3 regions of the Serratia sp. AR11 genome follow, and region 2 is predicted to be linked to each of the others. Evidence: predicted binding sites of a transcription regulator. Region 2 holds the regulator's gene; each other region holds the start of a gene.
What was found. Region 2 encodes CRP, which controls carbon source genes, mostly activating them, when cyclic AMP is high. Its sites were predicted from a motif close to ATGTGANNNNNNTCACAT; they were not measured.

Region 1 (10,267 bases), 1.0 Mb from region 2:
TCGTCTGCGCGATCCGTTGAAGCAAAAGCAGCTGCTGAAAGGCCTGGTGCAACTGTCCGAAGAAGGGGCGGTGCAGGTATTCCGCCCTATCGCCAGCAACGATTTGATCGTCGGCGCGGTCGGTGTGCTGCAGTTCGAAGTGGTGGTTGCACGCCTGAAAAGCGAATACAACGTCGAAGCCTTGTACGAGTCGGTCAACGTTTCGACCGCCCGTTGGGTGGAATGCAGCGACGTGAAGAAGTTTGAAGAGTTCAAGCGCAAGTGTGAGCTTAACCTGGCATTGGACGGCGGCGACAACCTGTCTTACATCGCGCCTACCATGGTTAACTTGAATATCACCCAGGAACGCTACCCTGAAGTGGTGTTCCGCAAAACACGCGAGCACTAACGGTAACAGAACAGCAGGGCGCCTTAGGGCGCCCTTAGTTTCTGGTGACAAAGTTGTCTTTGAAGCCGAGATACCCGGGCCTAGCGCACCGAGGGGCGCTCCGGCGGGCAAGCCGCTACGACCCCTTCGGCACGCTCTCCCTAATAACGTGCTTTGTCAGCAGTCTTAGAGCGCCCTGTGTTATATTGCTTCACCCCATTCTGCTAATTAATAAGTCTCCTTCATCTTTTCAGTCCCCCCGCAGCCGCCAGGATTTGCCCGGCAATACCTGCTTTTTCTGTCATATGGTCTATATTTAACAGGGCATAACCGAACCGTTAAGCGTAATTCACTGCGCTTTGTCTTAACGGTAGCGAGTTATTCTGCACTGTTGCCAATAAGAGACAGTGTGATGTTTTAGAAATCAATAACATAGCAATAACATTGATTTTACTGATGGGTGTTGTCGTCAATAGGTGACAGTTTTTAGCCTAAAATGTAAGCGTTATTTATTTTATTATTGATTTTAAATGGTTTTTTAAAATTGGCACGGCCGTTGCAATACTCCTGATGTGGCAACAATCGTTTAGCGTGAATGTTTGAACGTATAGAAATCGTGAAGTATTACTGAGTGGGCCGCGTTATGGCGGCTGAAGGATCCTAACCATTTTGGATCCGCAACCAAAGGAAGAGATCGATGAAAAATACTAAATTTGCACAATCACTGATGGCTGTTGTTTTGGGTTCCGTTCTGGTTAGTGGCAGCGCGCTGGCTGAAGATACTCTGCTCAATAAAGCGTCAAGTGCCGCTGATAGCGCGGGTGCCAAAATCGATAGCTCCATGAAAAAAGTTGACGGCTACATGGATGACAGCGCAACAACGGCTAAAGTTAAAAGTGCGTTGGTCGATGACAAATCCATCGCCAGCTCTGATATCTCGGTGAAAACCGAAAAAGGCACCGTCACCCTGAGTGGTTTTGTCGGCAGCCAGGCGCAGGCCGAGCACGCGGTTGAAGTGGCCGGTAAAGTGGAAGGCGTCAAATCCGTCAGCGACAAGCTGCACGTGAAAGACGAAGGCAAACAGTCGATGAAGGCTTATGCCGGTGATACCGCGACCACCAGCGAACTGAAGGCCAAACTGCTGGCCGATGACATCGTCCCTTCGCGCAACGTGAAAGTAGAAACCACCGACGGTGTGGTGCAGCTTTCCGGTGAAGTGAAAACTCAGGCGCAGTCAGAGCGTGCAGAAAGCATTGCCAAGGCTATCGACGGTGTGAAAAGCGTTAAAAACGACCTGGTCGTTAAGCCATAAATTTTTTAGCAAGCGTAACAACAAGCACCAAATCCTGGGTTAGCCGTGAGGCTAGCCCAGGATGCACCATCAAAAAAAGAAACTGACCGGCAGTCCGGTGGCGCCCGAGAAGGGCACGGATTGCGATGCGTTTTTTCACTATGGTAAGGAGAAGCTTATGTTTCGTTGGGGCATTATCTTTTTAGTCATCGCATTGATTGCTGCAGCATTAGGTTTTGGTTCACTGGCGGGTACCGCCGCCTGGGCTGCAAAAATCGTCTTCGTCGTAGGGATCATTCTGTTCCTGGTCAGCCTGTTTACCGGTCGCCGACGCCCTTAGCTTTATCCTCAAAGTGTAACAAAGCTTAATCTGTTTTCTCGCAGTAGGGAGGTCAGTCATGAACAGCGACATCATCCTCGGACGCTGGAAACAGCTGAAGGGCCGGGTGTGTCAGAGGTTGGCGCAGTGGTCTGACAGCGACTGCATCTGGCTGATGGGCAGCAATGATTGCCTCTCTGGTGTACTGCAAGAGGATTACGGAAGAGAGCAAGACAAGGTATCCTCGGGTAAAACGTCTCACTGAGGATGCAGGGTTGGGATACAGAATACCCATCACGCTCGGCAATATCGAACCGCTGGCGTATAAACCTTACCGGCCCGGTAAAATGGCGCTGGTATGTGAAGGGGGCGGGCAGCGCGGCATTTTCACTGCCGGCGTGCTGGACGAGTTCCAGCGTGCCCGCTTTAATCCTTTTGATCTGATGATCGGCACTTCTGCCGGCGCGCAAAACCTCTCGGCTTTTATTTGTGGCCAGATGGGCTACGCGCGGCGGGTGATCACCCGCTACACCACTTCCGCTGAATTTTTTAACCCATTGCGCTTTGTGCGCGGTGGGCATCTTATCGATCTCGACTGGCTGCTCGATACCACGACCCAACAGCTGCCGCTGGCGATGGACGTTGCGGAAAAAAGCCTGGTTGATGGCCGTGAATTCCTGATGTGCGCCTGCCGCAGTGATGACTTCGAACCGACCTACCTGCCCGCGCAACGCGAGAGCTGGCTACCGGCCATCAAAGCATCCAGCGCCATCCCCGGTTTTTACCGCATGGGTGTGGAGCTGGACGGCGTCAGCTATCAGGATGGTGGCATCAGCGATGCGATCCCGGTTGAAGAAGCCTATCGCCGTGGCGCGGATACCATCGTGGTGATCCGCACCGTGCCGTCGCAGATGTACTACACGCCGCAGTGGATGAAACGCATGGAGCACTGGCTGAGCGAAAGCAGCCTGCAGCAGATGGTGCGCATCCTGCAACACCACGAGCAAAGTTACCACCGCATCCAGCAGTTTATTGAGAAGCCGCCCGGCGAGCTGCGCATCTTCGAGATTTTCCCGCCGAAGCCGTTGGCCAGTAATGCCCTGGGGAGTCGCGTCACGTCGCTCAATCAGGACTATCACCTGGGCCGTAAGTGCGGGCGCTACTTCCTGGCAACCGTCGGTCACTGGCTGGTAGAACAGGACAAACTGGACGGCATGAAGGTGAAAAAGGCGCTGTCGCGTCGTTTGATCCAACCGGAGAACGTCATCATGCCTTCACCGATTATTACCGACATCAGTCACCCGCGCGATCTTGCCAACCCGTCGGAAGCCAAACTGGCGGCGATGGACATTATTTTGCCGGGCGAAGTGCCACCGGGCGAGGGTGGGCTGCTGTGATGCACGACTTCACCGACACCCACTGCCACTTCGATTTCCCGCCGTTCAGCGGTCACGAGAGTGAAAGCCTGGCGTTGGCGGAGCAAGCGGGCGTGCGACGGATTATCGTGCCTACGGTGACCGCCGATCGTTTTGTGCGGGTATTGAAGTTGGCACGCGATTATCCACCGCTGTTTGCTGCCCTGGGGCTACACCCGTTGTATATTGCCGAGCACCATGAGCCGGAGCTGGAACAATTGGCGGGGTTCCTGGCCAGCCGACCGCCTAAGCTGGTGGCGGTGGGGGAGATTGGCCTCGATCTGTATATGGAAAACCCGCAGTTCGAGCGCCAACAGCAGGTGTTAACCGCGCAATTGAAGCTGGCAAAGCAATACGATTTGCCGGTGATCCTGCATTCACGCCGCAGCCATGATCAGTTGGCGGCGATGCTGCGTCGCACCGAAGTACCTCGTCGCGGCGTGGTGCACGGCTTTGCCGGCAGTCTGTCGCAGGCGCAGGCGTTTATCCGCCTGGGATATTACATTGGCGTCGGTGGCACCATCAGCTATGAGCGGGCGCAGAAAACCCGTAATGTCATGGCCCAACTGCCGTTGACGTCGTTGCTGTTGGAAACCGATGCGCCCGACATGCCGCTGGCCGGTTACCAGGGGCAACCGAACCGCCCCGAGCGCGCTGCTGAAGTTTTCGCTGCCCTGTGCCAATTGCGCCCGGAGTCGGAGGAGATGATCGGCGCCCAATTACAGCGAAATACACGAGAGTTATTTTCAGTGTGATGGGGTGTTTTTCGGGGGATTATATTTTCGTTATGGATGCTTTGCCATTCGTTTATTTTGTTTTTAGCGTATTGTAATTGCTTTTCGAATAACAAGTTAATGACAATCAATAAATGAATCGATAACGGGCTAAGTCTTATTTTTCAAACATGACATAATTCACAAAACAAAAGTGGATGCTATGTTTAACTAAGCGCGTCTGTCGTTTTCCATTCATATTTACCCTGTTATATTCAGACAGCAGGGCAGTTAATCTCCAATCATCAGGTATTACAATACACTTAACGCGTTTAAATAAAGGGTGATTCAAAAACACTTATTGGATCAGGCAGTGCCCTACACATGGATTGAGGGAATATTACGTGAAAATATCAAAGTTTATCTTTCCATTAGTCACGGTGGCATTCTTTACCAGCGCCTCTGTTCAGGCTGTTGATCTTACGATCTATCATACCAACGACTTGCACGCCAATGTGCTCCCTTTTAAAGCCCCTTACGTCAGCAAAGAAAAACCAGTGGGGGGATTCGCCAATATTGCCACTATCGTCAAACAGGCCAAAGCCAAAGATGATGCTGTCTTCTTCTTCGATGCCGGGGATTTTTTTACCGGTCCTTATATCAGCACGCTAACGAAGGGTGAGGCTATCATTGATGTGATGAATCAAATGTCGTTTGATGCTGTTTCTATTGGTAATCATGAATTTGATCACGGCGTACCGAATATGATTCAGCAGATGAATAAGGCCACCTTTCCTGTGTTATTGGGTAACCTGTTCTATGAAAATAGCGATAAACCGGTGTGGGATAAGCCCTGGGTTATTTTGGAAAAATCCGGTGTTAAGGTTGGCGTGATTGGTCTGCATGGGAAATTCGCTTTCTACGATACGGTAAATAAAAATATGCGCAAGGGTGTCGAAATGCGCGACGAAGTGGAATACCTGAATAAATATCTTGGGCAGATCCGCGACAAGGTGGACATTACCGTATTGTTAATCCATGAAGGTGTGCCGGCACGGCAATCCAGTTTTGGTGCGACGGACGTGAGTCGGCGGTTAAATAAAGATATAGAGCTGGCAAAGCAGGTACAGGGGCTGGATGTCATTATTACCGGTCATGCTCACGTGGGTACGCCGGAACCCATCAAGGTGAACAATACATTAATTGTTTCCACCGATGCCTATGGCATCGATCTGGGAAAACTGGTGCTGAATATTGACGATAAAAGTAAAAAGATCACCGGCTATAAAGGGCAGCTAATCAATATTTACGCTGGCGATGTTGAACCCGATCGGGCAACGGCGGATAAGATCGCGCTATGGACGGATAAGCTGAAAGAGATCACTCAGCAGAAAATCGGTAAGGCCAGCGCAGAATTGACGCGTTCTTATGGTGAGTCTTCTCCCGTAGGCAATATGGTCGGTGATGCTTTTTTGGCCATGGATCCACGGGCGCAATTCGCCTTCGTCAACAGTGGCGGATTGAGAAGTGAACTGGCTCAGGGGCAAATTAAACTGGGCGATATTATCACCCTGTTCCCTTTCCCGGACGACTTGAGCTACATGGAAATCAACGGCAAACAGCTACGTTCGTTAATGAATCATGCGGCAAATCTGACCAACGGCATCCTGCAAGTCTCGAAGGGCATCGAAATGAAATACGATAGCCGCAAGCCGCTCAATCAGCGCATCGTCTCGTTAACGGTGCAGGGGCAGCCGCTAAAGGATGACGCCTGGTACCCGATTGTGGTGAATTCATTCCTGGCCACGGGTGGGGATGGGTTCAGCGCCTTTACCGAAGGGCGTAACATCAAGACGGTGGCCGGCAGCGGCGCGGCAGAAGCGGTGGTGGACTATATCAAGTCCCAAGCGGAGATCTCCCCCAACGAGCAAAAACGGATTAAGGACGTGGCACTGTAGCCAATTAGGCCGATGAGCCAAGGTCATGCAGAAGGATTAAACCGTGATGTATGTCACGTACTGGTGTTTTCTATTGCGTCTGGTTGTATATATTTGTGACATAAATCGGTGCGGGCGTTGTCCCGCTCCGTATAATCGCACCCCGAAAACACTCATAAGCAACCCTCGCGGGACAACCGGACAGGGATGCATTTCTTTTTTTCGCAACAGGGATACTTTGCATGCAACTCATCATGAGCCTGGTCGGCATGGCGGCGCTGATCGCCATTGCCGTGCTGCTCTCCAGCAACCGCCGCGCGATTAAGTTTCGCACCGTTGGCTGGGCATTCGTTCTTCAGGTCGCCATCGGCGCGCTGGTGCTGTACGTCCCGGTAGGTCGCAGCATTCTCGGCGGCATGTCGGCCGGCGTGGCTAACGTAATCGCCTACGGTAATCAGGGCATTTCATTTATCTTCGGCGGTCTGGTTTCCGACAAGATGTTTGAAGTCTTTGGCGGCGGCGGCTTTGTTTTTGCGCTGCGCGTCCTGCCGGTGATCGTGTTCTTCTCCTCGCTGATTGCGGTGCTTTACTACCTCGGCGTCATGCAACTGGTGATCCGCGTACTGGGCGGCGGCGTGCAAAAATTGTTGGGTACCTCGCGGACAGAATCGCTGTCGGCGACCGCCAATATCTTTGTTGGCCAAACTGAAGCTCCGCTGGTGGTGCGTCCGTATATCGCCACCATGACCCAATCTGAGTTGTTCACCGTGATGTGTGGCGGCCTGGCCTCGGTGGCCGGTTCGGTGCTGGCAGGTTATGCCCAGATGGGCGTACCGCTGGAATACCTGATTGCGGCTTCGTTCATGGCCGCACCGGGTGGCCTGCTGTTTGCCAAGCTGATGGTGCCGGAAACCGAAAAAACCCACGACAGGGACGATGCAACGAAGTTGATCGCGGAAGAAGACCGCCCGGCCAACGTGATTGACGCAGCGGCTTCCGGTGCAGCTTCCGGCATGCAGTTGGCGCTGAACGTGGGCGCAATGCTGCTGGCGTTTATCGCGCTTATCGCCCTGTTGAACGGCATTCTCGGCGGTATTGGCGGCTGGTTCGACTATCCGCAGCTGTCGCTGGAGCTGATCCTCGGTTGGGTGTTCTCACCTATTGCCTTCCTGATCGGCGTGCCATGGCATGAAGCGATGACCGCCGGTTCGTTTATCGGCCAGAAGATCATCGTGAATGAATTTGTTGCCTACATGAACTTTGGTGCTTATTTGCGTCCGGACGACGTGGTGGCGGCAGAGGGGCTGCAGGTGCTGTCGACGCATACCAAGGCGATTATCTCCTTTGCCCTGTGCGGCTTTGCCAACCTGTCATCGGTGGCGATCCTGCTCGGTGGTCTGGGCAGCATGGCACCGAATCGTCGTCACGACATCGCACGTTTCGGTCTGAAAGCCGTGGCGGCGGGGACGCTCTCCAACCTGATGAGCGCGACCATCGCCGGGTTCTTCCTGGCGCTGTAATCCCCGGGCTGTCCTGCATAGGGCAACAGGCTCTATTGCAGGACAGCGCCTATACTTCTAACACGGGCACAGAATGCTGTGCCCGCTATCTTTGCCCGTTTCTTTAGCGAATTTGTGAACGATATCGCGTTATTTTGTGATGGTCTTCACATATAATTCCGGTCTGTTACAGTGTTATTTCATATAGTGTGACTGTGAACGCGAATTGCCCCTGGCGATCGTGTTCAAATAGCTATTACTGACCCTGCGCGATGCGAAGGGTTATGTGCGGTGAGAAGGATCTCAGTTGCCGAAGAGGGAACCCGTTCCCCTGCGCTATCTTCAAGGAACCAAGTCCGCTCGCCAACACCCAGGTTCTCAGTTGGAGAGTTTTATGACCGAATTAACCGCAGCAGCGCAACGTGCGCTGACCTTAATGGATTTGACCACGCTGAACGATGATGACACCGATGAGAAAGTGATCGCGCTGTGTCGTCAGGCGAACAGCCCGGCCGGGCATACCGCGGCCATCTGCATTTACCCGCGCTTTATTCCGGCGGCGCGCAAGGCCCTGCGTGAGCAGGGGACGCCAGACATCCGTATTGCGACCGTCACCAACTTCCCGCATGGCAACGATGATATCGAGATCGCGCTGGCGGAAACGCGTGCGGCTATCGCTTACGGTGCCGATGAAGTGGACGTGGTGTTCCCATACCGCGCACTGATCGCCGGTAATGAGCAGGTCGGTTTTGAGCTGGTGAAACAGTGCAAGCAGGCCTGTCTGGCCGCCAACGTGCTGCTGAAAGTGATCATCGAAACCGGTGAGCTCAAGCAGGCCAATCTGATCCGCAAGGCTTCGGAAATTGCCATCAATGCCGGCGCGGACTTTATCAAGACCTCAACCGGTAAAGTGCCGGTCAACGCGACGCTGGAAAGCGCCGAGCTGATGATGTCGGTGATCCGCGATATGGGCGTCGCCAAGACGGTGGGCTTCAAGCCGGCCGGCGGCGTGCGTACGGCGGAAGATGCACTGCATTACCTGCAACTTGCCGATCGTATTCTGGGTGAAGGCTGGGCCGATGCGCGTCATTTCCGCTTCGGGGCTTCCAGCCTGTTAGCCAGCCTGTTGGCGACGCTGGGCCACGGTGCCGAGCCGTCTGGCAGCGGTTACTGATCGATTCCGTCGGCAAGGCGCGATATGGCGTCTGCCTGCACTCTACATTAGCTAAAACAGGGGGATGCCTTGTTCCTGGCACAAGAAATTATTCGTAAAAAACGTGACGGTCAACCGTTGAGCGAAGCGGAAATCCGCTTTTTCATCAATGGTATCCGTGACAATGTGGTTTCTGAAGGGCAGATCGCGGCGCTGGCGATGACCATTTACTTCCACGATATGACCATGCCGGAGCGCGTGGCGCTCACCATGGCGATGCGTGATTCCGGCACCGTGCTGGACTGGAAAAGCCTGTCGCTGAACGGCCCGCTGGTCGACAAGCATTCTACCGGTGGCGTGGGCGACGTGACTTCGCTGATGCTCGGCCCAATGGTGGCGGCCTGTGGCGGCTACGTGCCGATGATCTCCGGCCGTGGCCTGGGGCATACCGGCGGTACGCTGGACAAGCTGGAAGCGATCCCGGGTTTTAATATTTTCCCGGACGACAATGCCTTCCGTAAGATTATTCAGGACGTGGGCGTGGCGATTATCGGCCAGACCAGCTCGCTGGCACCGGCGGACAAGCGCTTCTACGCGACCCGTGATATTACCGCCACGGTGGATTCTATCCCGCTGATCACCGCCTCAATTCTGGCGAAGAAGCTGGCGGAAGGGCTGGATGCGTTGGTGATGGACGTTAAAGTCGGTTCCGGTGCCTTTATGCCAACCTACGCATTGTCGGCCGATCTGGCACAGGCGATTGTGGGTGTGGCTAACGGCGCAGGCTGCAAAACCACCGCGTTGCTGACTGACATGAACCAGGTGCTGGCTTCCAGCGCCGGTAATGCGGTCGAAGTTCGCGAAGCGGTACGCTTCCTGACCGGTGAATACCGTAACCCACGCCTGCTGGAAGTGACCATGGCACTGTGCGTGGAAATGCTGCTTTCCGGTGGCCTGGCGAAAGATGACGCCGATGCACGTGCCAAACTGCAGGCGGTGCTGGACAATGGTAAAGCGGCTGAAGTGTTTGGTCGCATGGTGGCGGCGCAACAGGGCCCGACCGATTTCGTCGAGCGCTACGACAGCTACCTGCCGGCCGCAACTCTGAGTAAACCGGTTTACGCCGAAAAACAGGGTATCATCAGTGCGATGGATACCCGTGCGCTGGGCATGGCGGTGGTATCGCTGGGCGGCGGCCGTCGTCGCGCGACCGACAATATCGACTACAGCGTCGGCCTGACCGGCATGGCCCGTCTGGGCGATAAAGTCGATACCCAGCAACCGCTGGCGGTGATCCACGCTAACGACGAAGAAAGCTGGCAGCAGGCGGCCGAAGAGGTGCGCAGTGCGATGGTGCTGAGTGACAAAGCGCCGGAAGTGACGCCAGTCGTTTATAAGCGTATCACTGAATAATTAACGAATCAGGAGTGGCAGCGGCGTTTTCGCTGTCGCCCACAGCGTGAGAACACGCAGGAGAGCATGATGAAACGCACATTTATTATGGTATTAGACTCATTCGGTATTGGCGCAAGTGAAGATGCGGCGAAATTTGGCGATCAGGGTTCCGATACTC
Region 2 (10,267 bases):
GCGAAGAATTATTGATGCTGGATGGTCAACCGACGGCAGCGCTTAATAATAAAACATTGGAAGATATTGCCGAAGGGATTATGGGCGTTGATGATTCAGAAACCAGTGAACGCTATGCCGAAATGAAAGATACGGCTAAAAATTATCTGATGATGCTGGACGATGCCGTAATGGCACCTGCAGAAAAGTTGGAAAGTTTTAAACAGCGTTTATCTGAGAGCATTGCGCCTTTTGCGGATAACCCAGCCTATCAGGCATTTTTAGAGATGAAGCGTGCAGCAAAACTGGGGGAGTAACGATGCGGCCAGTAAGAAAAGGAATTTCACCTACCGGGGATATTGATTTTGATGATTACAAAAAAGCTTTCCCTCACTTAGTCGGCCGTATTGGTAGTTATTGCAGTTATTGTGAACGCCGTATTGCTACGAATTTGGCGGTTGAGCATATTCAGCCAAAAGATGGTCAGTATGGCCATCCGGGGTTGACTGGCAGATGGAGTAATTTCTTGTTAGCCTGCGTAAATTGTAATTCTACGAAAGGGGCTAAGAAAGTCATTCTCTCAAACTTGTTGCTGCCGGACAGGGATAATACCTTCTACACCTATGTTTATTCTGCCGATGGTAAGGTTGCTCCTGCCGCTCAACTTTCTCCGGAACAGCAAGCGATAGCCCAAGAAACATTATCTCTTACCGGTCTTGATAAAAAGGTCAGTCAGATTTTTGACGACAACGGCAAGCTTGTCGCCTTAGATAGAGAAAGCCAGCGTAAGGAAGCATGGGGAACAGCACAGGAAGCGCTGAGCGATGTGCTAAATAACCCAGGCAATACTGCTGTATTACGTTTAACGGCGGTTTTAGCAAAAGAAACTGGTTTTTTCAGTATCTGGATGACGGTGTTTAGCGGCCAGCCGACGATGTTGTTGCGTATCATTGAGGCGTTTGAAGGTACGGCTGCGAGTGGCTGTTTTGATGCGATCGGCGTATCAACCGTGCCGGCGCCTAATCCCGACCGGTTGGCTAATGGTAGCAAAGTATAATCAATGCTGGTGGCCTGATATCGGCTGTGCGTTAATAGGCTATTCTGATTTTCCAACTCGTCCATATCATGCTGCTGCTAATCGATAACTACGATTCTTTTACCTATAACCTTTACCAGTACTTCTGCCAATTAGGTGCCGAAGTGCTGGTGAAGCGTAACGACGAACTGCAACTGGCTGATATAGAAAGGCTGGCCCCGCAGCATTTGGTGATCTCTCCTGGCCCTTGCACCCCGAACGAAGCCGGTATCTCGCTGGCGGCCATTAGGCATTTTGCCGGCAGGCTGCCGATCCTCGGTGTTTGCCTGGGGCACCAGGCACTGGGGCAGGCTTTTGGCGCCAAGGTCGTGCGTGCCCGCGAGGTGATGCACGGCAAGACCTCGGCGATCCGCCATCTCGACAGTGGCGTTTTTCACGGACTGAACAACCCGCTGACCGTCACCCGCTACCACTCGCTGGTGCTTGAAGCCGCTACTTTGCCGGACTGTTTTGAAGTGACGGCCTGGAGCGAGCGCGACGGCGTACGCGATGAGATTATGGGGATCCGCCACCGCCAACTGGCGCTGGAAGGGGTGCAGTTCCACCCGGAGAGCATCCTTAGCGAGCAGGGCCACCAGCTGTTGGATAATTTCCTTAAAAGTTAGTCGGTTAGGTTTTTTTTAACCGCGAAGACGATTTGCGTTTGCCCTTTATTGGTTTTTTATGCATATTTTGTGATTATATTTTCACTCAATCGCAACCAAAAAACTGAGTCACATTCAGGGTGGGCCACATAATGACCGAAAAATCCGCAGTTAGCCGCAGTACCTTTGATCAGGTTATCCTGCCTGTTTATGCACCCGCGCAGTTTGTTCCGGTCAGGGGAAAAGGCAGCCGCGTGTGGGACAGCCAAGGGAAAGAGTACATTGATTTCTCTGGCGGCATTGCGGTGACGGCGTTAGGGCACTGTCACCCGGCCTTGGTCGAGGCGCTGAAACAGCAGGGCGAAACCCTGTGGCATACCAGCAACGTTTTTACTAACGAGCCGGCGCTGCGGCTGGCCACCAAGTTGATCAACGCCACCTTTGCCGACCGGGTGTTTTTCGCCAACTCCGGCGCAGAGGCTAACGAAGCGGCCTTCAAGCTGGCTCGGCATTACGCCATTACCCGCCACAGCCCGTATAAAACCAAAATCATCGCGTTTTATAACGCTTTCCATGGCCGCACCTTATTCACCGTCTCGGTGGGCGGGCAGGCCAAGTATTCTGATGGTTTTGGGCCAAAACCGGCCGACATTGTGCACGTGCCGTTCAACGATCTGGCGGCGGTGAAAGCAGTGATGGACGACCATACCTGTGCGGTGGTGATGGAGCCAATCCAGGGCGAAGGGGGCATTACTCCGGTTAATGCCGAATTCCTCAAGGGCGTGCGTGAACTGTGCGACAAACACCAGGCACTGCTGGTATTCGACGAAGTACAAAGCGGCATGGGGCGCAGCGGCAAACTGTTTGCCTATATGCACTATGGCGTAACGCCGGACATTCTCACCACGGCCAAAGCGCTTGGCGGCGGTTTCCCGGTCAGCGCCATGCTGACCACCGAAGAGATTGCCTCGGTGATGCAGGTCGGTACCCACGGCACCACTTACGGCGGCAATCCGCTGGCCTGTGCGGTGGCGGAAGCGGCGCTGGACGTGATCAATACGCCGGAAGTGCTGAGCGGCATTGAGTTGCGTCATGGGCTATACGTGCAGGCGTTAAAGAAAATTGGCGATAAGTACGGTATTTTCAGCGATATTCGCGGCATGGGCCTGCTGATTGGTGCTGAGTTAACGCCGCAATACCAGGGTAAGGCGCGCGATTTCCTGACCGCAGCTGCTGCTCGTGGGCTGATGATCCTCAATGCCGGGCCAAATGTGATCCGCTTTGCCCCTTCGCTGGTGGTGGAGACCCAGGACATCGACCAGGGTATGGCGCTGTTTGAGTTGACGGTGCAGGACGTGATTAACGCGTAATGCGTTGCATTGATGACAAGGGCGCCAGACGGCGCCCTTATTGATCGCGCAGTTTGCGTTTCAGCCAGATGCCGTGGTGTGGGCGTTGGCTCCAGGCCAATGACGAGATGGTATGCATCACGCTCAAGTGTGAAAGAATACGCCGCAGGTGGCGCTCCATTTCGGTCACCGGCATATCTGGGTGCAAATCCGGCGGCTGCATAATGCTGTTGCCACTGCTCGGCCCGTCGTACTCCAGCCGTTGCTGGCAGCTCTGCAGCGCGATCTCGCAAGATTGCAGATACTCCTCCGCCAGTTTTGGCGTCAGCATATAGTGCTCGCGCGCCAGGATAGTCATCGCATTCAGATGCTCGACAATAAACTGGCTGTGCGTCACCCACAGGCGCATATCCGCCAGATAGTTCGATTCAAACCCCGGTTCCTGCATCGCCTGATTCAGTGAGGTGAATAACGCGTTGTGCGCCTGATTGACCTGCATGCGTGCGTAGGCCAGTGCAGTGGGATCCGGCTCTTGCTCTTCCAGCAACAAACGTAACGCCTGCTGATCGTTCTCCAGCGCCTGATGGGCATTCTTGCGCAGCAGCCCGCTTTGCCACTGTGGCCACAGCCAAATGGTACTGCCGAACACCAGTACGCAGCCAATCAGGGTGTCGATCAGACGCGGTACCAGGAAATTCGTGCCGTTCAGCGCCAGTAATTGCAGGGTATAGACCGCCGTCACCGTAAAACCAATCACCGCCAATCCGTAATTTTTACGTGACACCATATAGGCCAGCAGCGTAATCACCAGCATCACGCTCAGGGTTTCGGCCTCGGGCAGTTGTAATTGCAGCAGACCGGCGGCGATCACCAGCCCGGCCAAAGTACCGAGCGCACGGTGTTGGATGCGCACCCGGGTGGCGTTGTAGCCGTTCTGGCTCACCAGCATGATGGTGAGCAGGATCCAGTAGGGTTTCGGCAGGTTGAAAATCATCCCCAGGCTGCTGCCTGCCGCCAGCGTGACGCCTAATCGTGCCGCATTACGCAGGGCATTGGATTTGAACGACAGATAACTGACCAGCGCCGGCCAAAACGGCAGGCGGTTTTGATTGGCCATCAGGTCACGCCGATAGAGTGGATGCTGAGTACGCAGCAGACGGGCGATGCGACTGAAGTGGTAGTAGCAGAACTGACCCACCGGATTATCCGGGTGCTGTGCCGCTACTTTTTCCAATGCTGCCAGTTCATTGCCCATATTGAAGCGCTGCGAATGCTGGTGATAGAGAATATCGTGCGCCACCGTGCGTAGCCGGCCGGCAATCACCTGTGCGTTGCGGCGGATAATCGCTTCGGCCTGGCTCTGTTCCACCAGCTTTTGTACTTCTTCCGGCAGGTGCAGGCTGACGGTGATGTGTTCCTGCAAATCCAGCGCGACCTGAAAGGTTCGTTGCAGACGTTTTTGCTCGAGGTTACTGGCGTGCGGCAGAAAGTTTAGCTGCTGATACAGCAGAGTAATCAGATCCATCACCTTTTGCTGACGAACCAACAACGGCGGTAACGCGGTCTGTGGATCGGTATGCTGGGTCAGCAGTGAGTATTTGGCCTCGAAGTAGTCCGCCAACTCCAGATAGAGCTGATTGAGCGACTCGCGCATCGGCTGCTCTTTCCACAGTTTGAACCAGAACCAGGTGAACAGCCCGTACCAGGCGGTGCCGACCACATATAACAGCGGCGCATGCCAAAGCGGTACTGAACCGGCCATGCTGAGGGAGAAGATGGCGGCAACCAGCGCAGCGGGCAGCAGACGGGCGTGTAACGGGCTGATTTCACCGCTGACGCCGAGCAGCAGCGCCAGGCCGAGCATCAGTATCGGCAGCGGCAACTGCCATAACAGGGCTTGCTGCAGTAACAAACTGCTGAGTGCGAACAGTGAACCGCCGACGATCAGGCGTTTGAAAAAACGTTTGTGAGGCGTGTCCAGCCCGGCGATGTTACAGCAGGCGGGAACCAGGGAAAATAGCAGGCCATATTGCAGTTGGCCTATCAGCAAGCCAAACAGTACCGGCAGGCAAAGCACCAGCGTTTGCCGCAGTGCGTAATTAACTTCCGGGTGGTAGATCAGTCGGCGCCACATGATGACTCGGGGCATAAAAAAACGGCGCGAATCATCGCGCCGTTTTTTCAGTGATTAACGCGTGCCGTAAACGACAATAGTTTTGCCGTGGGCGGAGATCAGGTTTTGATCTTCCAGCATTTTCAGAATACGACCCACGGTTTCACGTGAGCAACCGACGATCTGGCCAATTTCCTGGCGGGTAATTTTAATCTGCATACCATCCGGGTGGGTCATGGCATCAGGCTGTTTCGCCAGGTTCAGCAGGGTTTGCGCGATGCGGCCCGTAACGTCCAGGAAAGCAAGGTTACCCACTTTCTCAGATGTGATCTGCAGACGGTTTGCCATCTGAGCTGACAGGCGCATCAGGATGTCCGGGTTAACCTGAATCAACTGGCGGAATTTCTTATAGGAAATTTCAGCCACTTCACAGGCGGTTTTCGCCCTAACCCAGGCGCTACGCTCCTGACCTTCTTCAAATAATCCAAGCTCGCCGATGAAATCCCCCTGGTTAAGGTAGGACAGGATCATCTCTTTACCCTCTTCATCCTTAATCAGCACCGCGACGGAGCCTTTGACGATGTAGTAAAGCGTTTCAGCCTTTTCACCTTGGTGAATCAGCGTACTTTTGGATGGATATTTGTGGATATGGCAATGAGACAGGAACCATTCGAGAGTAGGGTCTGTTTGCGGTTTGCCGAGAACCATTCGCTGTTATCCTCTGTTGTTATCGCTGCCTTGTGTCACAGGGGTCAGAGTTCCCTGTAAAACGTGCTGTCGCCGTTCTTTTAATGGTGGCTGTCAGCAGGTTTTGAGGCGTGTCATAAATATACGCTGTCGCCCTAGCATATTAACTTGCCGGGAGAGCTGCAAGCTACATTCTGTTAACATACCGGTAAAGGAGCCTTTCCCTGGGAGTTTCCCTGAAATCAGTGTCCCGGAAAGATTTATTGCGGCTCTGTTTGTAGCACAGAGTGAGGCGGGTGTCTTGTGTTGTCTCGCTTCAGCATGATTAGCATCAGGTTCCGTTGCCAGTTTCTATGCGAAAGCGTAGTCTGATTTTAAGAAATTAACCGGAGTGACCAGTATGCAGGCAAGAGTTAAGTGGGTGGAAGGGTTGACGTTTCTGGGTGAATCCGCGTCTGGCCATCAGGTGCTGATGGACGGCAACGCCGGGGATAAAGCCCCCAGCCCAATGGAAATGGTACTGATGTCGGTGGGAGGTTGCAGCGCGATAGATGTGGTGTCGATCCTGCAAAAAGGACGTAACGATGTGCGCGACTGCGAGGTGAAATTAACCTCCGAGCGGCGTGAGGAGGCGCCACGACTGTTTACCCATATCAACCTGCATTTCATCGTCACCGGTAAAGATTTAAGTGACAAAATTGTCGAGCGCGCGGTGAATCTTTCCGCCGAGAAATACTGTTCGGTGTCATTGATGCTGAGCAAGGCTGCCAGCGTGACCCACAGCTTTGAGATCCGCGCAGTGTCCTGACGGATAAAGGAGCGCGGCTTGTTGCCGCGCTCCGGTAAGCTATTCGATTTTTTTGCCTTCCAGCAGTTGCTGCACCAGCGGCGCCATAATCAACTCCATCGCCAGCCCCATTTTGCCGCCCGGCACCACCAGCGTATTGATATGCGAGATAAAAGAACCCTGCAGCATCGCCAGCAGATAAGGGAAATCGATCTGATCCAGGCCGCGGAAGTGGATCACCACAAAGCTCTCGTCCAGCGAGGGGATCGCCTTGGCGGCGAACGGGTTGGAGGTATCTACCGTCGGCACCCGCTGGAAGTTGATATGGGTGCGGGAAAACTGCGGCGTGATGTAGTTGATGTAGTCTTCCATCGAACGTACCACCGAATCCATCACCGCTTCACGAGAGTGGCCGCGCTCGCCGGTATCGCGGATTAACTTTTGGATCCATTCCAGGTTAACGATAGGCACCACGCCGACCAGCAAATCGACATGCTTGGCCACGTCGTTGTGCTCGGTCACTACGCCGCCGTGCAGCCCTTCATAAAACAGCACGTCGGTCGGTGCCGGTAAGGCTTCCCACGGGGTAAAGGTACCGGGAACCTGGTTATAGGGTACCGCTTCATCGTAGGTGTGCAGATACTTGCGTGAACGGCCGGTGCCGTTGGTGCCGTACTCGCTAAAGCTTTGTTGCAGCAGGCCAAAGTCGTTGGCCTCGGGGCCGAAATAGCTGATATGACGGCCAAGATCGCGCGCTTTGCGGATCGCCGCGTCCATTTCCGGCCGGGTATAGCGATGGAAACTGTCGCCTTCCAGCTCCGCGGCGCGGATGTTCAACTGCTGAAAGATTTTACGGAACGCCACGCTGGTGGTGGTGGTGCCGGCACCGCTGGAGCCGGTCACTGCGATAACGGGATGTTTGGCGGACATGGTGATGGGTCACTCCGTGTTTAATGCGCCGGTGTCAGATATCATTATTGGTCTGTTTGACACCCTTTCGCCTAGGGCAAAATACTGCGCGTTGGTTTGCAATCCCTCATTGTTACCTGATTTTTTCCGTCAGTCATAGAACCGATAAGCACTAAATTTCTTCTTGTCCGGCGCGGAACTGCCCGCGCGGCATGATGTTGATGGTCTCATGCAGTTCTGACCACACCAGCAGCACCTCGCCGTTTTTCAGCTGGCGGCGCACGTCTTCCACTTTCTGTTCCAGCGAACGTTCATGCTCGCCGTAGTCGGTACCTTCGCGCAGCACAAAGGACTCGATCAGGCTATTGAGGGTCTCGGTTTCCAGTTCTTTCCAGGGGATGATCACTTGGTTGTTTCCAGGTAAGGGGCAAGCCAGGATGGAATACGGTATTCCAGCCACATATGGGGTTTTTTCAATGTGCCGCCGACAAAACCGACGTGACCGCCAAACTCGGTCAATTGATATTCAATATTGTGCGGCAGCGTGGCGGTTTCGGGGATCACTTCGTCGGTCATAAAAGGATCGTCCTTGGCATGGATGATCAACAGCGGCGTTTGGATCGACGGTAACAACGGCAGGGCGCTGCAACGGCGGTAATAATCGGTGGCGTCGCTAAAGCCATGGATGCGCGAGGTAATGGCATCATCAAAGTCGCGGATCCGACGCAATGCCTTGAGCTGCGGCAGTTTGAGCGGCAGCGTATCAGGATAGTGCAGCAGTTTGCGGGTGGCGTTTTGTTTCAACTGCCCGAGCAGGTAGTGCTGATAGACCCGCGAGAAGCCTTGGTCCATCCGCCACGAACAGGGTTCCAGCATCAGTGGCGCAGAAACCACCACCGCCGCCTGCAGCAGGCTGTCGGCGCCCTGTTGTGCCAGATAACAGGCCAGCATGTTGCCGCCGAGCGAAACGCCAACGGCAGCGGTGGGGGCTTCTCCGTAGGTAGCACGCAGCCACTGGAGGAAGAAGCGCGCATCTTCCGTTTCACCAGAATGGTAGATACGCTGCTTGCGGTTCGGCACACCGCTGCAACCGCGAAAATGCATTACCACCCCGAGCCAGCCCTTTTCACGCCAGGCATTGAGTTGGCCATGGGCATAGGGGCTGTAGAAGTTGCCTTCCAGGCCGTGGAACAGCACCACTCGCGGCTTGCCGCTGGCCTGAGCCGGATCTTCGCTCCAGGCGAGATCGACAAAGTCGCCGTCGGGCAGTTCCAGCCGTTGCCAGTGGGGTTTCAACTGCACGCGGCGACGCACCAGCCGTGGCAGCAGCGTTTGCAGGTGCGGATTACTGGCCCCGGTCAAAGGGCGAAAGGATTCATGCATAACCTGAGTAAAATTCTTATTGGCAACTATTGTGGGATGATTAGTGCGCTGTTAGCTTCACTAGCCTGAGTTAACAATAATACTGCAAAAAATGACCTGGGTGAGGAGCGCCCGCCTGATGGATGCGAGTTTATTTCTTTCGATGTTAGGTTTTCTGTGGGTTGCCGCGATCACACCTGGCCCCAACAATATGTTACTGACCACTTCCGGTGCCAACTTTGGCTTTATGCGTTCACTGTTGCTGATGATTGGCATCATGCTCGGCATGCAAAGCATTTTGCTGCTGGTGGCGTTCGGCGTCGGCAGCCTGATTCTGGTTTATCCGGCGCTGCATCTGGTGCTGAAAATTCTCGGTAGCCTGTATCTGCTGTGGCTGGCATGGAAAGTGGCTACAGCCGCTTATGAAAAGCTGGAAACCGACGTGGCACCGCCCAAACCGATACGGCTCTACCAGGGGTGGCTGCTACAGTTCCTTAATCCCAAAGCCTGGCTGATGGCGCTGGGGGCGGTGGCCAGCTTCAGCCTGGCGGGTGCTCAATACAACGCCTCGATTCTGGCGATCTCACTGGGCATATTCGTGGTGAACATCATTGCCGGCGTGATTTGGTTGGGATTTGGCACGGTGATTGGCCGACTGCTGCGCAGCAAAAAGGCCTGGATCATTTTTAACGTTTCTATGGGGTTGCTCACCGCGGCCTGTGTGTTACTCATCTGGCATTAAGGAATTGCGAATGGCAGAAAATTACTTCCATATTGCGGCCTTCACCGGTAAAGGGTTTCGGGGCAATCCGGCCGGCGTCTGCCTGCTGAAGCAGCCGTTGTCGGTTGCGGAGATGCAGGCTATCGCCAATGAACTGAGCCTGCCGGAAACCAGCTTTGTCTGGGACGATGGCGATATGTCGGCCATCCGTTGGTTTACTCCCCAGCGAGAAGTCGATTTGTGCGGTCATGGCACGCTGGCGGCGGCACACGTGATGTTCAGCGTGGTGAACCCGGCGCTGCAGGATATTCGTTTCCGCTCGGCGAGCGGCGACCTGTACGTTAAACGCGACGCCGAAGATGGCGAACGCCTGGTCCTGGATTTCCCGTCCCGGCCGCCGCAGAAGGTTGTGGAGCCTGAAGGGTTGGCGGCGCTGCTGGGGGCTAATCCGCAGGAAGTGTGGCAGGCCAATGCGCTGTTGGTGGTATTGGAAAACGAAGCGCAGGTCAGGGCATTACAGCCGGATATCCCGGCACTGATTGCCCTGGTCGGCCGGGCAGTGATTGTCAGCGCTCCGGGTGAGGCGGTGGATTTTGTCTCGCGCTATTTTACCCTCGACGGCGGCGAAGACCCGGTGACCGGCTCCGCACACTGCACGCTGATGCCCTACTGGAGCGCAC
Region 3 (10,267 bases), 810 kb from region 2:
GACGAAGTGAAAGTGAAGATTGTTGGCTCTGGCGTAGGTGGTATCACCGAAACCGACGCCACGCTGGCAGCGGCTTCCAACGCCATCATCCTGGGCTTCAACGTTCGTGCCGACGCTTCAGCGCGCCGCGTGATTGAAGCAGAAAGCCTGGATCTGCGTTATTACTCCGTGATCTATAACCTGATCGACGAAGTGAAGCAGGCGATGAGCGGTATGTTGGCGCCTGAGTACAAGCAGCAGATTATCGGCCTGGCCGCAGTTCGTGACGTGTTCAAATCACCTAAATTCGGCGCCATTGCAGGTTGTATGGTTACCGAAGGGAACATCAAGCGTCACAACCCAATCCGCGTTCTGCGCGACAACGTGGTTATCTATGAAGGCGAGCTGGAATCCCTGCGCCGCTTCAAAGATGACGTCAACGAAGTCCGTAACGGCATGGAATGTGGTATCGGCGTTAAGAACTACAACGACGTGCGCGTCGGCGACATGATCGAAGTATTCGAAATCATCGAGATCCAACGCACCATCGCTTAACGCTAGCACATCTGCTTAAGTCTGTTCTGGGGGGCCTTGTGCCCCCCGATTTGTCTGGAGAATCCATAATGGCAAAAGAATTCAGCCGCGGTCAGCGCGTGGCACAAGAGATGCAAAAAGAGATTGCTATCATTCTGCAGCGTGAAGTCAAAGATCCGCGTGTCGGCATGGCTACCGTTTCTGGTGTAGAAGTTTCTCGTGATTTGGCCTATGCCAAAGTTTACGTCACCTTCCTGAACGTATTGACCGAAAACGCCGATCCGAATCTGGTGCCTAACGGCATCAAAGCTCTGGAAGATGCTTCCGGCTACATCCGCACGCTGCTGGGTAAAGCCATGCGCCTGCGCGTAGTACCTGAGCTGACCTTCGCTTACGACAACTCCCTGGTTGAAGGCATGCGCATGTCCAACCTGGTGACCAACGTAGTGAAGAATGACGCCGAACGCCGTTCCGCATCAGGCGATGACGAGGAGGCTTAATGAGTCGCCCTCGTCGCCGCGGCCGTGATATCCACGGTGTCCTGTTGCTGGACAAACCGCAGGGCCTGTCATCCAACGACGCCCTGCAAAAAGTAAAGCGCCTCTATAACGCCAATCGCGCGGGTCATACCGGCGCGCTCGACCCGCTGGCGACCGGCATGCTGCCAATTTGCCTCGGTGAGGCGACCAAGTTTTCACAGTTCCTGCTCGACTCCGACAAACGTTATCGCGTGATTGCCCGACTGGGTCAGCGTACCGATACCTCGGATGCCGACGGCCAAATTGTGCAGGAGCGGCCGGTGAGCTTCACCCAGGCGCAACTCGATGCGGCGCTGGACAGCTTCCGTGGCGATATCAAGCAGGTGCCTTCGATGTACTCGGCGCTGAAATACCAGGGCAAGAAACTCTATGAGTATGCTCGCCAGGGTATCGAAGTGCCGCGTGAAGCACGCAGCATTACCGTTTATGAACTGCAGTTTATTCGCTGGGAAGGGGATGAACTGGAGCTGGAAATTCACTGCTCAAAAGGCACTTACATCCGCACCATCACCGATGACCTCGGCGAGCTGCTGGGATGTGGCGCGCACGTGATCTACCTGCGTCGTCTGCAGGTGGCGACCTACCCGACCGAGCGCATGGTCACGCTGGAGCAGTTGAACGAATTGCTGGAGCAGGCTCATCGGCAGGAAATCGCCCCGGCCGAGCTGCTCGATCCGTTGTTGATGCCGATGGACAGCCCGGTGGAGAACTACCCGGAAGTGAATTTGCTGCCAGTGGTAGCGGGTTACGTTAAGCAAGGGCAACCGGTTCAGGTTGCCGGTGCACCGGCCTCGGGCATGGTCCGTATCACCGAAGGTGAAGAGCGTAAATTTATCGGCGTCGGTGATATTGCCGATGACGGTCGTGTGGCGCCGCGCCGCCTGGTAGTTGAATATTTCGACTAAGGGTAGAAAACGCACTGCCTTGCGATCGCACTGCGCTAAGGGTAGAATGGCGCAGCTTATGCATTGGGTTGCTGAATTAGAGATCGGCGCCTGTATTTATTATCTATAATCTGGAGTAAGACAATGTCTCTAAGTGTTGAAGCTAAAGCTAAAATCGTAGCTGATTTCGGTCGTGGTACTAACGACAGCGGTTCTTCCGAAGTTCAGGTTGCCCTGTTGACTGCGCAGATCAACCATCTGCAAGGCCACTTCTCAGAGCACAAAAAAGATCACCACAGCCGTCGTGGTCTGCTGCGTATGGTTTCTCAGCGTCGTAAGCTGCTGGACTACCTGAAGCGTAAAGATGTAGCACGTTACACCAGCCTGATCGAGCGTCTGGGTCTGCGTCGCTAATCAAGCGAGTTTCAGTGGAAAGGGGCCTATTTTGGCCCCTTTCTTCTAGGAAGCATAAGCAAATCAGGTTAATGTATTACTGATGTTTCCAAACAGGATCTTCCGTTACAGAGGTTCGCGCGGCTAATGAGAGGCTTTGTCTCAGGCTTGAGATAAGGATTGTCATTAGTCGCGAGGATGTAGTGAGAAGGCAAACCGAGTCACTGGCGTGTCGAGTCGACAATACGATTGCGCGCCTAATCTAAGGATATAATTTTGCTGACACCGATCATTCGCAAATTCCAGTATGGCCAGCATACCCTCACTATTGAGACCGGTATGATGGCTCGTCAGGCCACTGCCGCCGTTATGGTAAGCATGGATGACACCGCAGTATTCGTTACCGTAGTTGGCCAGAAAAAAGCCAAACCAGGCCAGAGCTTCTTCCCACTGACGGTTAACTATCAGGAGCGTACCTACGCTGCTGGTCGTATCCCGGGTAGCTTCTTCCGTCGTGAAGGCCGTCCGAGCGAAGGTGAAACCCTGACCTCCCGTCTGATTGACCGTCCGATCCGTCCACTGTTCCCGGACAGCTTCCTGAACGAAGTTCAGGTGATCGCGACCGTTGTTTCCCTTAACCCGCAGGTTAACCCGGACATCGTTGCGATGATCGGTGCCTCTGCCGCCCTGAGCCTGTCCGGTATTCCGTTCAATGGCCCAATCGGTTCTGCGCGCGTGGGTTACATCAACAATCAATACGTATTGAACCCAACCAGCGACGAGCTGAAAGAAAGCAGCCTGGATCTGGTAGTTGCCGGTACCGCTGGCGCAGTACTGATGGTTGAATCCGAAGCTGACGTTCTGAGCGAAGATCAGATGCTGGGCGCGGTGGTGTTTGGCCACGAGCAACAGCAAATCGTTATCGAAAACATTAATTCCCTGGTTGCCGAAGCCGGCAAAGCCAAGTGGGACTGGCAGGCACCTGCAGTCAACGAAGCGCTGCACGCGCGCGTTGCAGAACTGGCAGAAGGCCGCCTGGGCGACGCTTATCACATCACCGAAAAACAAGAGCGTTACGCTCAGGTTGATGCGATCAAGAGCAGCGTTGTTGAAACCCTGCTGGCACAGGACGAAACCCTGGACGTGTCTGAAATTCAGGACATCCTGGGTAGCGTTGAGAAAAACGTCGTTCGTAGCCGTGTGCTGCGTGGCGAGCCGCGTATCGACGGCCGTGAAAAAGACATGATCCGTGGTCTGGACGTGCGCACCGGCGTTCTGCCGCGTACCCACGGTTCCGCACTGTTCACCCGTGGTGAGACTCAGGCACTGGTTACCGCAACGCTGGGCACCGCCCGTGACGCGCAGAACCTGGATGAGCTGATGGGCGAAAAGACCGACAGCTTCCTGTTCCACTACAACTTCCCTCCGTACTCCGTTGGTGAGACCGGGATGGTAGGTTCACCAAAACGTCGTGAAATTGGTCACGGTCGCCTGGCGAAACGTGGCGTATTGGCTATGATGCCTAAACCAGAAGATTTCCCGTACACGGTGCGTGTGGTTTCTGAAATCACCGAATCCAACGGTTCTTCTTCAATGGCTTCCGTCTGCGGTGCTTCTCTGGCACTGATGGATGCAGGTGTGCCAATCAAGGCCGCCGTTGCCGGTATCGCAATGGGCCTGGTGAAAGAACAAGACAACTTTGTTGTTCTGTCCGACATTCTGGGTGACGAAGATCACCTGGGCGACATGGACTTCAAAGTAGCCGGTAGCCGTGACGGTATTACCGCGCTGCAGATGGACATTAAAATTGAAGGCATCACCCGCGAAATCATGCAGGTTGCTCTGAACCAGGCCAAGGGCGCGCGTCTGCACATCCTGGGCGTGATGGAACAGGCTATCAGCACCCCGCGTGGCGATATCTCTCAGTTTGCACCACGTATTCACACTATCCGCATCAACCCGGACAAGATCAAAGACGTGATTGGTAAAGGCGGTTCTGTCATCCGTGCGCTGACTGAAGAGACCGGCACTACCATTGAAATCGAAGATGATGGTACAGTTAAAATTGCTGCTACCGACGGTGAGAAAGCGAAATTCGCTATCCGCCGCATCGAAGAGATCACTGCCGAGATCGAAGTGGGCCGTATTTACCAGGGTAAAGTTACCCGTATCGTTGATTTCGGCGCATTCGTGGCGATCGGCGGCGGTAAAGAAGGTCTGGTGCACATCTCTCAAATCGCTGACAAGCGCGTTGAGAAAGTGACCGACTATCTGCAGATGGGTCAGGAAGTACCGGTTAAGGTACTGGAAGTTGACCGTCAGGGCCGTGTGCGTCTGAGCATCAAAGAAGCGACCGCACCAGAAGCAGGTTCACCTGCGCCTGAAGCAGAATAATTGTATAGATAGATTTACAGCTCCCGACCATGGGGTTGGGAGCTGTTCATATAACGCGGGCAGGATGCCTGCGTATTTGCAAACGGATGAAAGGATGTTCATCCAATGTTTGTCTTCGGGAGTGGGAAATGAAGCCTTTCTTGCGCTGGTGTTACGTTGCGACAGCACTCATGCTGGCAGGATGCAGCAACCATGATTGGCGTAAAGACGAAGTTTTGGCGATCCCGTTGCAGCCAACTCTGCAGCAGGAAGTGATCCTGGCGCGCATGGAACAAATACTTGCCAGCCGGGCACTGACGGACGATGAGCGTGCGCAGCTTTTATATGAGCGCGGTGTACTGTATGATAGCCTCGGGCTACGTGCACTGGCGCGCAATGATTTCTCGCAAGCGCTGGCGATACGTCCTGATATGCCAGAAGTTTTCAACTACCTGGGCATTTACTTAACGCAGGCAGGCAATTTTGATGCTGCCTATGAAGCGTTTGATTCTGTACTAGAGCTTGATCCAACTTACAATTACGCGCGTTTAAACCGGGGCATCGCTCTTTATTATGGCGGCCGCTTCCCGTTGGCGCAGGATGATCTGCAGGCGTTTTATCAAGACGACCCAAACGATCCCTTCCGTTCGTTGTGGCTGTATCTTGTGGAAAGAGAAATCGATCCCAAGAAGGCTGACGTAGCGCTCCAGCAGCGTTATGACAAGGCGAACCGAGGGCAATGGGGATGGAATATTGTCGAATTCTACCTGGGCAACATCAGTGAAAAAACGCTGATGGAAAGGCTCAAGGCAGATGCAACGGATAACACTTCGCTCGCTGAGCATCTCAGTGAAACTGACTTCTATTTAGGTAAGCATTACCTAAGTCTGGGGGACAAGGACACCGCTTCGGCGCTGTTCAAACTGACGGTTGCTAACAACGTTCATAATTTCGTTGAGCACCGCTATGCATTGTTGGAATTGGCGCTGTTGGGCCAAGAACAAGACGACCTATCGGAATCGGACCAGCAATAGCTGACGAACAACTATCAGCCTGATATACATTGGTTTTTTGCCAAAGTTATCGTCTTAACGGGCGAGGGCTTTTTTGTTCGTTTTATAATCTAATTTGAGCCGGTTCACACTTTTCAATGAAAATGACTGAAAATTTTCTCGACGAGTTATGTAGACTGGCTGCCATTATTAATGAGGCACGTGTACATGACTACTGAGCTTGAAACCTCTTTTGCTGACCTGGGGCTGTCTGCTCCGATCATTTCTGCCCTGACCGATCTGGGCTACGAAAAACCTTCACCGATCCAGGCTGAGTGTATTCCTCACCTGTTGAACGGCCGTGATGTGCTGGGCATGGCACAGACCGGTAGCGGCAAAACTGCGGCGTTCTCGCTGCCACTGCTGCACAACCTTGACGCTTCCCTGAAAGCACCTCAGATCCTGGTGCTGGCACCGACCCGCGAACTGGCGGTTCAGGTTGCTGAAGCGATGACCGATTTCTCCAAACACATGCATGGCGTTAACGTCGTGGCCCTGTACGGCGGCCAGCGTTATGACGTGCAGCTGCGCGCTCTGCGTCAGGGCCCGCAAATCGTAGTAGGGACTCCAGGCCGTCTGCTGGACCACCTGAAGCGTGGCACCCTGAACCTCTCTAACCTGAGCGGTCTGGTGCTGGATGAAGCCGACGAAATGCTGCGTATGGGCTTTATCGAAGACGTAGAAACCATCATGGCAGAGATCCCGGCTGAACATCAGACCGCGCTGTTCTCTGCAACCATGCCGGAAGCTATCCGTCGCATTACCCGCCGCTTTATGAAAGAGCCGCAGGAAGTGCGCATTCAATCGAGCGTGACTACCCGTCCAGACATCAGCCAGAGCTACTGGACTGTGCAGGGCATGCGTAAAAACGAAGCCCTGGTACGTTTCCTGGAAGCTGAAGATTTTGATGCGGCGATTATCTTCGTTCGTACCAAAAACGCGACCCTGGAAGTGGCCGAAGCGCTGGAGCGCAGTGGTTACAGCAGCGCGGCACTGAACGGTGACATGAACCAGGCCCTGCGTGAGCAGACCCTGGAGCGTCTGAAAGATGGTCGTCTGGATATCCTGATCGCGACCGACGTTGCTGCCCGTGGCCTGGACGTTGAGCGTATCAGCCTGGTTGTGAACTACGACATCCCTATGGATTCCGAATCTTACGTTCACCGTATCGGCCGTACTGGCCGTGCTGGTCGTGCCGGCCGTGCGCTGCTGTTCGTAGAAAACCGCGAACGCCGCCTGCTGCGTAACATCGAACGCACCATGAAGCTGACCATTCCAGAAGTTGAACTGCCAAATGTAGAACTGCTGGGTGAGCGTCGTCTGGCCAAGTTCGCAGCTAAAGTACAGCAACAGCTGGAAAGCAGCGATCTGGACATGTACCGTGGCCTGCTGGCTAAACTGCAGCCGGGCGAAGAAGAGCTGGAAATGGAAACGCTGGCCGCAGCACTGCTGAAAATGGCACAGGGCGAACGTCCTCTGATCCTGCCACCGGATCCTGTCTTCAAACCACGTCAGCGTCGTGAGTTCAACGACCGTGACGACCGCGGTAGCGACCGTCGTCGTGACGCACGTCCAGACAGCCGTGACGGTGGCGCTGAGCGTCCACGTCGTGAACGTCGTGACGTTGGCGAAATGCAGCTGTACCGCATTGAAGTGGGCCGTGATGATGGCGTTGAAGTTCGTCATATCGTTGGCGCGATCGCTAACGAAGGCGACATCAGCAGCCGTTACATTGGTAACATCAAGCTGTTTGCCGGCCACTCAACTATTGAGCTGCCAAAAGGCATGCCGGGCGAGATCCTGTCTCACTTCACCCGTACCCGCATCCTGAACAAGCCGATGAACATGCAACTGCTGGGCGATGCACAGCCGCATGAACGTCGTGAGCGTCCTGCACCTGCCGGTAACGGTGAGCGTCGTGGCGGGGCTCGTCCATTCAACGGCGAACGTCGTGAAGGGGCAAACCCAGGCCGTCGTTCTTTCGGTGATCGTCGTGAAGGCGGTGCTGCTGCACCTGCCGGCAACGGTGGCGAGCGTCGTGGCGGTAACTTCAACCGTGACGGCCAACGCGCACCACGTCGTGATGACGCCGCTCCGGCTGCACCACGTCGTCGCTTCGGTGATGCATAACATCTAATTTGACCGTTCGCGGTTAATTGGATTAAAAACCAGCCTTCGGGCTGGTTTTTTTATGCCTGAAATTCGCCGTTAAGTGAGGGAAAATGGCGTATCATTTATAAGGTTTTTTCTTATGGATACTACGCACGGGAGATGCCATGAGTTGGCAGCAGTTCAAGTCTCAATATCTGGTGCGCTTTTGGGCACCTTTACCCGCGGTGATTGCCGCCGGGATCCTCTCTACCTACTATTTCGGTTTGACCGGGGCCTTCTGGGCGGTGACCGGTGAATTCACCCGCTGGGGCGGCCATATATTGCAGCTGTTCGGGTTGCACCCAGAGCAGTGGGGTTACTTCAAGGTTATCGGGCTTGAGGGGACGCCGTTGCAACGCATCGACGGCAGGATGATCATCGGCATGTTTGCCGGCTGTATCGCCGCCGCGCTGTGGGCTAACAACATCAAGCTACGCCAGCCGCAGAATCGCATTCGCATTGTGCAGGCGCTGCTGGGCGGTATCATCGCCGGTTTCGGTGCACGTCTGGCGATGGGCTGCAACCTGGCGGCCTTCTTTACCGGCATTCCGCAGTTCTCGCTGCACGCCTGGTTCTTTGCGCTGGCGACCGCCGCCGGCTCTTATTTTGGTGCCAAATTTACCCTGTTGCCGATGTTCCGCATCCCGATCAAATTACAGAAGGTGAAGGCGGCCGCGCCGCTGACCCAAAAGCCGGAGCAGGCGCGTCGCCGTTTTCGTTTGGGGATGGTGGTGTTCTGTCTGGCGATCGCCTGGTCGCTATGGACGCTGTTTGATGCACCGACGCTGGGTATCGCCATGTTGTTTGGCATCGGTTTTGGCCTGCTGATTGAACGGGCGCAAATTTGTTTCACCTCGGCGTTCCGCGATCTGTGGATCAGCGGGCGTACCCATATGGCGAAGGCCATCATTCTCGGTATGGCCGCCAGTGCCATCGGCATTTTCAGCTACGTCCAACTGGGCGTGGCGCCTAAAATCATGTGGGCCGGCCCCAATGCGGTGCTGGGCGGATTGTTATTTGGTTTTGGCATAGTGTTGGCCGGGGGTTGCGAAACCGGCTGGATGTACCGTGCGGTAGAAGGTCAGGTGCATTACTGGTGGGTTGGGCTGGGCAATATCATTGGTGCCACGCTGCTGGCCTATTTCTGGGATGATTTGGCCCCGACGCTGGCCACTGACTACGACAAGGTTAACCTGCTGGAGACCTTCGGCCCGATCGGTGGCCTGCTGGTAACCTACCTGCTGCTGGCATTGGCGTTTGGCGCCATGCTGTGGTGGGAAAAACGATTTTTCCGCGCCAGGCCCGACGCGCAGGTGGTTAATTTAAGGAGTGTGTCATGAAGCAAACGGCGATAGTGCCGGATTACCGGTTGGATATGCTGGGTGAGCCTTGCCCTTACCCGGCGGTGGCGACGCTGGAAGCGATGCCGCAGTTGAAGCCGGGGGAAATCCTGGAGGTGATCAGCGATTGCCCGCAGTCAATCAACAACATCCCGCTTGATGCGCGCAACCATGGCTACAAGGTTCTGGATATCCAGCAGGATGGTCCCACCATCCGCTACCTGATCCAGCGCTGATAAAATGAGGGCGCCGTAAAGGCGCCCAAATAGTTTATCCCTTCACCAAATCGCCTTTCACCCCGGCGACAATTTCAAACGAATGTAAGCGCGCCTGATGGTCAAAGATCTGGCCGTTAACCATGATTTCATCCGCACCGGTTTCGCTGAGCAGCGTCTGCAGCCCATTACGCACGGTAGTTTCATTGCCAATGACAGACATGCGCAGCGCCTGATCGACGCCATATTGTTCTCCGGCGGTCCACAGCGCGTGGATATTGTCCACCGGTGCCGGCAGTGGGCCCGGCGAGCCGCGGCGCAGATTGATAAACTGCTGCTGCATCGAGGTAAACAGGAAACGTGCATCGGCATCGCTGTCGGCGGCCACCACGTTGACGCATACCATGGCGTGTGGCCGTTGGCATTGCTCGGAAGGCTTGAAGTTGTCGCGGTACAGGTTAAATGCCTGGAACAGCATCTCTGGCGCAAAGTGGGAAGCGAAGGCAAACGGCAGGCCAAGCTGTGCCGCCAACTGGGCGCTGTACAGGCTGGAGCCCAACAGCCAGATCGGCACGTGTAACCCCTGGCCGGGTACTGCCTGCACCGGCTGGCCCGCTTGTACCTCACCAAAGTAATGTTGCAGTTCCTGCACGTCGCGCGGGAAGTTATCCACTTCACCGGACAGATGACGACGCAACGCCATCATGGTGCGTTGGTCGGTGCCGGGCGCGCGGCCCAGACCCAGATCGATACGTCCCGGGTACAGCGATTCCAGCGTACCGAACTGCTCGGCAATCACCAGCGGTG

Region 1: the regulator CRP is predicted to act here: its motif matches at 7,697-7,714, upstream of deoC (deoxyribose-phosphate aldolase).
Region 3: the regulator CRP is predicted to act here: its motif matches at 5,829-5,846, upstream of yrbN (protein YrbN).

What each region holds. Positions count from the first base shown of each region.
Region 1 covers NZ_CM150739.1:621,259-631,525, forward strand. Annotated here, with positions in the region: gene prfC (peptide chain release factor 3) at 1-388, shown strand, start outside; gene osmY (molecular chaperone OsmY) at 1,065-1,679, shown strand; gene ACSOSI_RS02950 (DUF1328 domain-containing protein) at 1,837-1,998, shown strand; gene ACSOSI_RS02955 (CsbD family protein) at 2,057-2,242, shown strand; gene ACSOSI_RS02960 (patatin-like phospholipase family protein) at 2,253-3,374, shown strand; gene ACSOSI_RS02965 (TatD family hydrolase) at 3,374-4,147, shown strand; gene ACSOSI_RS02970 (bifunctional metallophosphatase/5'-nucleotidase) at 4,516-6,063, shown strand; gene ACSOSI_RS02975 (NupC/NupG family nucleoside CNT transporter) at 6,285-7,562, shown strand; gene deoC (deoxyribose-phosphate aldolase) at 7,936-8,715, shown strand; gene deoA (thymidine phosphorylase) at 8,785-10,107, shown strand; gene deoB (phosphopentomutase) at 10,177-10,267, shown strand, end outside.
Region 2 covers NZ_CM150739.1:5,097,401-5,107,667, reverse strand. Annotated here, with positions in the region: gene ACSOSI_RS24175 (AAA family ATPase) at 1-296, shown strand, start outside; gene ACSOSI_RS24170 (HNH endonuclease) at 299-1,036, shown strand; gene ACSOSI_RS24165 (aminodeoxychorismate synthase component II) at 1,105-1,680, shown strand; gene argD (bifunctional acetylornithine/succinyldiaminopimelate transaminase) at 1,812-3,029, shown strand; gene ACSOSI_RS24155 (YccS/YhfK family putative transporter) at 3,067-5,142, opposite strand; gene crp (cAMP-activated global transcriptional regulator CRP) at 5,197-5,829, opposite strand; gene ACSOSI_RS24145 (OsmC family protein) at 6,209-6,616, shown strand; gene ACSOSI_RS24140 (phosphoribulokinase) at 6,656-7,525, opposite strand; gene ACSOSI_RS24135 (YheU family protein) at 7,677-7,910, opposite strand; gene ACSOSI_RS24130 (hydrolase) at 7,907-8,887, opposite strand; gene ACSOSI_RS24125 (LysE family translocator) at 9,006-9,608, shown strand; gene ACSOSI_RS24120 (PhzF family phenazine biosynthesis protein) at 9,619-10,267, shown strand, end outside.
Region 3 covers NZ_CM150739.1:416,974-427,240, forward strand. Annotated here, with positions in the region: gene infB (translation initiation factor IF-2) at 1-534, shown strand, start outside; gene rbfA (30S ribosome-binding factor RbfA) at 603-1,013, shown strand; gene truB (tRNA pseudouridine(55) synthase TruB) at 1,013-1,957, shown strand; gene rpsO (30S ribosomal protein S15) at 2,081-2,350, shown strand; gene pnp (polyribonucleotide nucleotidyltransferase) at 2,606-4,723, shown strand; gene nlpI (lipoprotein NlpI) at 4,852-5,736, shown strand; gene yrbN (protein YrbN) at 5,859-5,933, shown strand; gene ACSOSI_RS01980 (DEAD/DEAH family ATP-dependent RNA helicase) at 5,923-7,884, shown strand; gene yedE (selenium metabolism membrane protein YedE/FdhT) at 8,031-9,245, shown strand; gene yedF (sulfurtransferase-like selenium metabolism protein YedF) at 9,242-9,481, shown strand; gene ACSOSI_RS01995 (luciferase-like monooxygenase) at 9,516-10,267, opposite strand, start outside.